DNA from 2 places in the Streptomyces sp. NPDC019396 genome. Region 1 is predicted to be linked to the other one. Evidence: riboswitches for the same ligand, from Rfam matches in the RefSeq annotation. Region 1 holds a riboswitch; the other holds the start of a gene.

Region 1 (3,198 bases):
CGGTCAACGCCGCCTCGATGCTGGCGGTGCTCGGCCTCGGCGCGGAGGGCGGCGAGGAGATCGTGCTCGCCTCCGACGCGGACGGCGCCGAGGCGGCACTGGACCGGCTGGCGAAGCTGGTGGCCGAAGGACTTGAGGAACTGCCCGAGACCGTGTGAATTGGCGCAGCATTTATGAAGAGGATCGCCACCGGAATACCGGGAGCACCAAGGCACAGCAATTCACGCCTGGGGGCACACCCCCCGGAAATCGTTTATTGAACCTCTTTTGTATACGGCACCTGTGTTAATCACGCGCGCTCGCTGTGTTTACGGGATGTTGCGAAACCCTCACCGCCGGGCGCGGCGGCGGAATACGCAGCCGGTGCGCCCTGGCCGTCCGCTCCGCGTGCACCGCGGTGAGCGCCCGCGCGCGCTCCGCGTCCCCGCGCGCCACCGCGTCCACGATCGCCGCATGCTCGGACCAGCACTCCATCGGCTGGACCGGCTGCTCGACCGCGTACATCCAGGCGATCTTGTACCGCAACTGGGTGAGCAAGGTGATCAGCCCGGGGCTGGCGGACGCCTGGGCCAGCGTCTCGTGGAACCAGCCGCCCAGTGACCGCAGATCCTCGCCCTGGCCGCCGCGAGCCCGCTCCCGGCCCAGTCTTACCAGGCCGCGCAGCACCTTCAGATGGGCCTCGGTACGCCGCTGCGCGGCCCGGGCAGCACCGAGCGGCTCCAGCAGCACGCGGGTCTCCAGAAGGTCGGCGGCCTCCTGCCTGGTGGGCTCGGCGACACACGCGCCGGCGTGCCGGCGGGACACCACGAAGCCTTCGGACTCCAGGGTGCGCAGCGCCTCGCGCACAGGGACGCGCGAGACGCCGTAGCGACGGGCCAACTGCTCCTCGGCGAGCCGGCTGCCACGCTCCAGGACCCCGGACACGATGTCGTCGCGGATTGCCGTGCATACCGAGCGCGCAGGAATGCGCATACCGAACCTCCGCCTAAATCCGCTGCATCCGCTCACTCCGCGCGAGATCCAGTCGATCAGTCGAGCGACGTCTGTTCGGTGACTCTATGACAATGGGACGGAATTCCGATGGCCCGCTCCGGTCCATGGATATCTTTTGGCCGGAAAATGCCGAAGGCTCCGGCCGGTCTCGATGACCGGGCCGGAGCCTTCGTGCTCCGCGCGCCGTGGGACCGCGCGCGGATCGGAGCTTCGCCTGCCGCGTTGCGGTTCGGTCAGACCTTGACGCCGTGGCCGCGCAGATAGGCCACCGGGTCGATGTCCGAGCCGTACTCGGGGCTCGTACGGGCTTCGAAGTGGAGGTGCGGGCCGGTGGTGTTGCCGGTGGAGCCGGACAGTCCGAGCTGCTGGCCCGGGGTGACCCGCTCGCCGACGGAGACGCTGATGGACGAGAGGTGGCCGTACTGGGTGTACGTGCCGTCGTTCATCTTGATCACGACGTTGTTGCCGTACGCGCCACCCCAGCCGGCCTCCACGACGGTGCCCGTGCCGACCGCGACGACCTTGGACCCGGAGGAGGCGTGGAAGTCGATGCCGGTGTGGCTGCCCGAGGACCAGATGGCCCCGCCCGAGTGGTAGTCGGTGCTGACATAGGACCCGGCGACGGGAAGGTTGTACGACAGCAGGCGCTTGCGCTCGGCCTCACGGGCGGCGCGTTCCTCGGCATCCCGGGCGGCCTTGACCCGGAGCTCGGCGTTGCGCTTCGCGTCGGCTTCGGCCTTGGCCTTGGACGCGGCGAGGTCCGCCTCTTCCTGCTGGACGTCGGCCTGGGCGCCGACCTGCTTGGCGAGCGTGTCGCCGACGATGACCACCTGGTTCAGACCGGTGTCCTCGACGGAGGGGCTCTCCGGCTCGGCGGCGAGGGCGGGTGAGGCGAGGGTTCCGACGACGCCGGTGGTGGCCAGCGCCGCGGCCCCGGCGATGCCCGCACGCTTGCGCGTCAGCCGGCTCGGACCACGATGCTTCCCGGTGGCACGGGTGAACGCCATGAAGTGGCTTGTCCTTTCCTTCCTTCTCGCCTACCGGGTTAGCTGACGGGTTCGGAGCAGGAAGGTCTCCTACGGTCCCCCTCCACGCGGATGCGCGAAGGCGTACCGATTCACCCCACGGGACTTGTGGGTCCCCGGCTCCCCAGGCTTGCGCCCGACGGGGACTCGGCGATAGCTGCCCGTTGCCGCAGGTGCGGCGCATATCAACGAGCGGACAGTGCAGAAGACGCTAAGCCGATCTTCGGCCAATCACCAAATGAACACGAGATTTTGTCGCACATCCCACAGGGCAGACAGGCAGCCTCTCCAACAAAACGGACAAACGGGCAGGTGCGGAGAGGGATGAACGGGCAAAGAGAAGGGCCCCGTTGAGCATGCGCCAACGGGGCCCGTGCAGGTCCTCACCCGCGGATGCCTCCTGGCTCCACGGACCTTCGGCTCACTCCCGTCAATCAGCCGGTGACAATGGTCACTTCGCCGATTCCGAGCGCCTTGACCGGCTCCTCGATCTCCGCGGCGTCACCGACGAGGACCGTGACAAGCCGATCCACCGGGAAGGCGCTGACGACCGCGGCGGTCGCCTCGACGGTGCCGGTGGCGGCCAGCCGGGCATACAGCTGTCCCTGGAAGTCGTCCGGGAGACCCTGCTCCACCTGGTCGGCCAGCGTGCCGGCGACGGAGGCGGCGGTCTCGTACTTCAGCGGGGCGACACCCACCAGGTTCTGCACAGCCACATCGCGCTCGGCGTCCGTGAGGCCCTCGGCGGCGAGCGTGCGCAGCACCGTGACGAGATCCTGGAGCGCCGGGCCGGTGTTCGGGGTGTCGACGGAGCCGCTGATGGCGAGCGTGGCCGCGCCGGTGGCACCACCCGGGGCCGCGGGGGCGGCCGAGCGCAGCACCTGGGCGAAGGCCCGCACTCCGTAGGTGTAGCCCTTCTCCTCGCGCAGGACGCGGTCCAGGCGCGAGGTGAGGGTGCCACCCAGGCAGTAGGTGCCGAGGACCTGGGCCGGCCAGACGCTGTCATGGCGGTCCGGCCCGATGCGGCCGATGAGCAGCTGGGTCTGAACGGCGCCGGGACGGTCGACGATCACGACACGGCCCGTGTCGTCGGCGGTGATCGGCGCCATGAGGCGGGGCTCGCCCGCGCTGCCGGTCCAGGCGCCGATGGTGTCGGCCAGCACGGCGTCCAGATCGACGT
Region 2 (3,198 bases), on a different contig from region 1:
GCGTAGCGGAAGGTGTGCTCCGGTACACGGTCGTCGAGCAGCACCGCGAGGCGGTCTGCCCAGCCGACGAACTGCTCGTCGGGCCCCGGATCCCCCACGCCCTCGGTGAAGCTGTCACCGATCGCCGCGTACGACCCGAATAGTGTGTCTGTTGTTGATCTCGAATCGTCTGCCACGTCACGACATCTTTCACCGCGCGAAGTGACCTACGCCACCGTAGGAGGGGTTGACGGGGCGTGACATAGACCACCGAGCCGGTTTCCGGCGGACGGGAATACCGGCGGCACACAGACGTCCGCCGCTCCCCGCGTCAGGTGGGGAGCGGCGGACGTCACTGACGTCACGTCAGTTGGAGGGAGTGGTTCAGAGGCTCACACCGTGCTGGCGGAGGTAGGCCAGCGGGTCGATGTCCGATCCGTAGTTCGGGGTGGTGCGGATCTCGAAGTGGAGGTGCGGACCGGTGGAGTTGCCGGTGGATCCGGAGAGGCCGATCTGCTGTCCGCCACTCACGCTCTGCCCGGCCGAGACGGAGAGGGAGGAGAGGTGGGCGTACTGGGAGTAGGTGCCGTCCGCGTGCCGGATGACGACCTGGTTGCCGTACGCGCCGGCCCATCCGGCCGAGGCGACGGTGCCGGGGCCGACGGACTTGACCGAGGTGCCGACGGAGGCGATGAAGTCGAGACCGGTGTGGTAGCCGCTGGACCACATGGCACCCGGGGTGCGGTAAGCGGTGCTGATGCCTCCGGCGACCGGAGCGGAGTAGAAGGACTCCTTGCTCTTCACGGACGGGGCCTCGGCAGCCGCGGGGGCGGCGGCCTCGACCTTGGCCTCGGCCTTGACCCTGGGGGCGGCCGGGGCGGCCTTGGGGGCATCGGCGGTACGGTCGGCCGACCGCGAGGCTCGCTCACTCTTCGCCGGCGCCTGGGCGGGGCGCTCGGTCGGCGGCGCGGCCTTCGCCGCGGTGCCGAGGGCGAGCTTCAGGCCCGGGTGGATCAGTGAGGGGTTCTCGCCGACGACCTCGCGGTTCTCGGCGTACAGCTTCTTCCAGCCGCCGCGGACTTGCTGCTCTTCGGCGATCTTGGACAGATAGTCGCCGGACACGACCGTGTAGGTCCTGGGCGGCTTCGCAGCGGCCACCGACTGCGGGGCGGCGGCCTGTCGGGCGACTGCGGCGGTGTGCTCGGCGGTGGCCGCGGGAGCGGACTTCCCCGTGGCGTGCGCCGCGCCTGCGGCGCCGATGAGCGGGAGTGCGATGGCGGCGCCACCGGTTCCCGCGGCGACGAATCCGCGAGCGAGCGGGCTGGTCTTGGGTCGGCGGTGCTTACCCCGTCCGGGCATGGCGAATTCCTCTCCGGCGCCTGCGAGGTGAGCTGTCGGGTTCGGGCTGGAGCTGCCCGGCCGTGCGATGGCACGGCTACACCCCGAGCCGTCCGGAATCCCGGGACGGCGACTTACCTGGGTCCCCCGCTCCTGCCACGCGTGGGTGTGTGCGGAATTCCGGACGGCGGCAGGATTCGGCGGTCCGACCGGATTGCGGCGACCGTAGGCGAGTCGGGCGAGCGGTACAAGCAGTCCTATTCGGTCGGCATTCACCCGTGCGATATCAACGGGGATTTTCCGGTCACCCTGCGTGGATTACGGATCTTTGATTGCCTTATACGCAAAGGGGTTTGATGGGGAGACACGGCAACGGACCGTCACGAATATGATCCCGCTCACGACGGGAATCCCATCTCATTCCTTACCGGTGCACCCTTCCCCAATTCATCAAATCGGACAGAACCGGCATTAACCTCAGACAGACCCACTTCGGGCAGGGTGATTTCCCGAGGAATCCATGTCGTATGGTCAGGTGCACGCCGTCGTCGGCGCGCGACGCCAACCGCAGACACGGAGGAGCCCCCGTGACGCAGCAGCTGCCCCAGGTCCCTTCGACCGAGCCCGAGCTCTCGGGCGTGCGCAACTTCCGGGACGTGGGCGGTCTGCCGACCGTGGACGGGCGCCGGGTGCGGCACGGCAGACTGTTCCGCAGCGGTCACCTCGCCCACGCCACCGCCGACGACGCGGTGTTCCTCGCGTCCCTGGGGCTCCACACGATCTTCGACTTCCGCAACGCGGCCGACCACAAGCTCGAGGGGGCCGACGTCGAGCTGCCCGGAGTGCGGAACGTGAACATCCCGCTCAGCGACCCCGCCGACGGCGCCGAGTTCTGGATGATGGTGCGCGACGGCAATCTCGAACAGCTGCGCTCGATCCTCGCCGACGGCAAGGCGGCCGGCCGGATGTCCGACTCGTACCGGAAGATGATCAAGGAGCGGACCGAGGAGCACAGCAGCGTGCTGCACTCCCTCGCCGAGGACAGTGTCCCCGCCCTGATGCACTGCGCCGCGGGCAAGGACCGCGCGGGCCTGTCGATCGCGATCTCCCTGCTCGCGGTGGGCGTCGAGCGGGACGCCATCGAGGCCGACTACCTGAAGTCGAACGATCCGCACCGCCGCTACAAGGTGCGCCGCAGCGACACCTCGTCCGCCGGCATGTCCCCCGAGGTCATGGACCTGCTCAACCCGCTCTTCGATGCCCGCGCGGAATACCTGGCGGCGGCCTTCGAGACCATCGAGGAGACCTGGGGCGGCCCCGAGCGCTATCTCTCCGAGGGGCTCGGCATCGCGCCCGAGACCCGGGAGCGGCTGCGCGACCGTCTGCTGGACGGCGCGGCCTGATACCTCCGCGCGCCCCCGGCCTCACTGCCCGCCGACCGTGAACAGCAGGTAGAGGAACGCCGCGAACAGGTGGCCCGCGACCAGGTAGGCGAACAGCCGGACGGCCAGGCCTAGCGGGAACTTCTGGTCGCTCGGCGAGGACTTCTCAAGTGCATCGGGCATGCGGGTCTCCTCAGGTGTGCGGTCGCGCGTGCGGATCGGGGCTCTGGAGCAGGGTGTGGACGAACAGCAGCTCGACCCCGCCTGGTGTGGCGGAGGCGATACGGTGCGGGGTGAGCGAGTCGAAGTGCGCGCTGTCCCCCGGGGCGAGCTCATGGACGGTGTCCCCGAGGCCCAGCCGGAGCCGGCCGTCCAGGACGTAGAGCCACTCCTCACCCGGATGGACCCGCACCAGATCACCCTGGGCCCCGTGGGGCACCCGCACCCGCAGGGCCTGCATGGCGCGGCCCCGGCCGCCGGCCTGCCGGTAGCTCCAGCC

The links. Region 1 has a riboswitch for cyclic di-AMP ahead of ABZ532_RS13235 (M23 family metallopeptidase). Riboswitches for the same ligand answer to the same signal wherever they lie in the genome.
Positions count from the first base shown of each region.
Region 2: another riboswitch for cyclic di-AMP. It lies ahead of ABZ532_RS09020 (LysM peptidoglycan-binding domain-containing M23 family metallopeptidase); the one in region 1 lies ahead of ABZ532_RS13235 (M23 family metallopeptidase).

Region 1 is NZ_JBEYBS010000009.1:156,393-159,590, forward strand. It holds gene ABZ532_RS13225 (HPr family phosphocarrier protein) at 1-158, shown strand, start outside; gene ABZ532_RS13230 (GntR family transcriptional regulator) at 286-972, opposite strand; gene ABZ532_RS13235 (M23 family metallopeptidase) at 1,227-2,000, opposite strand; cyclic di-AMP (ydaO/yuaA leader) riboswitch at 2,013-2,181, opposite strand; gene ABZ532_RS13240 (pitrilysin family protein) at 2,453-3,198, opposite strand, start outside.
Region 2 is NZ_JBEYBS010000006.1:108,747-111,944, reverse strand. It holds gene ABZ532_RS09025 (SGNH/GDSL hydrolase family protein) at 1-176, opposite strand, end outside; gene ABZ532_RS09020 (LysM peptidoglycan-binding domain-containing M23 family metallopeptidase) at 364-1,338, opposite strand; cyclic di-AMP (ydaO/yuaA leader) riboswitch at 1,343-1,496, opposite strand; gene ABZ532_RS09015 (tyrosine-protein phosphatase) at 1,905-2,720, shown strand; gene ABZ532_RS09010 (DUF6126 family protein) at 2,742-2,882, opposite strand; gene ABZ532_RS09005 (XRE family transcriptional regulator) at 2,893-3,198, opposite strand, start outside.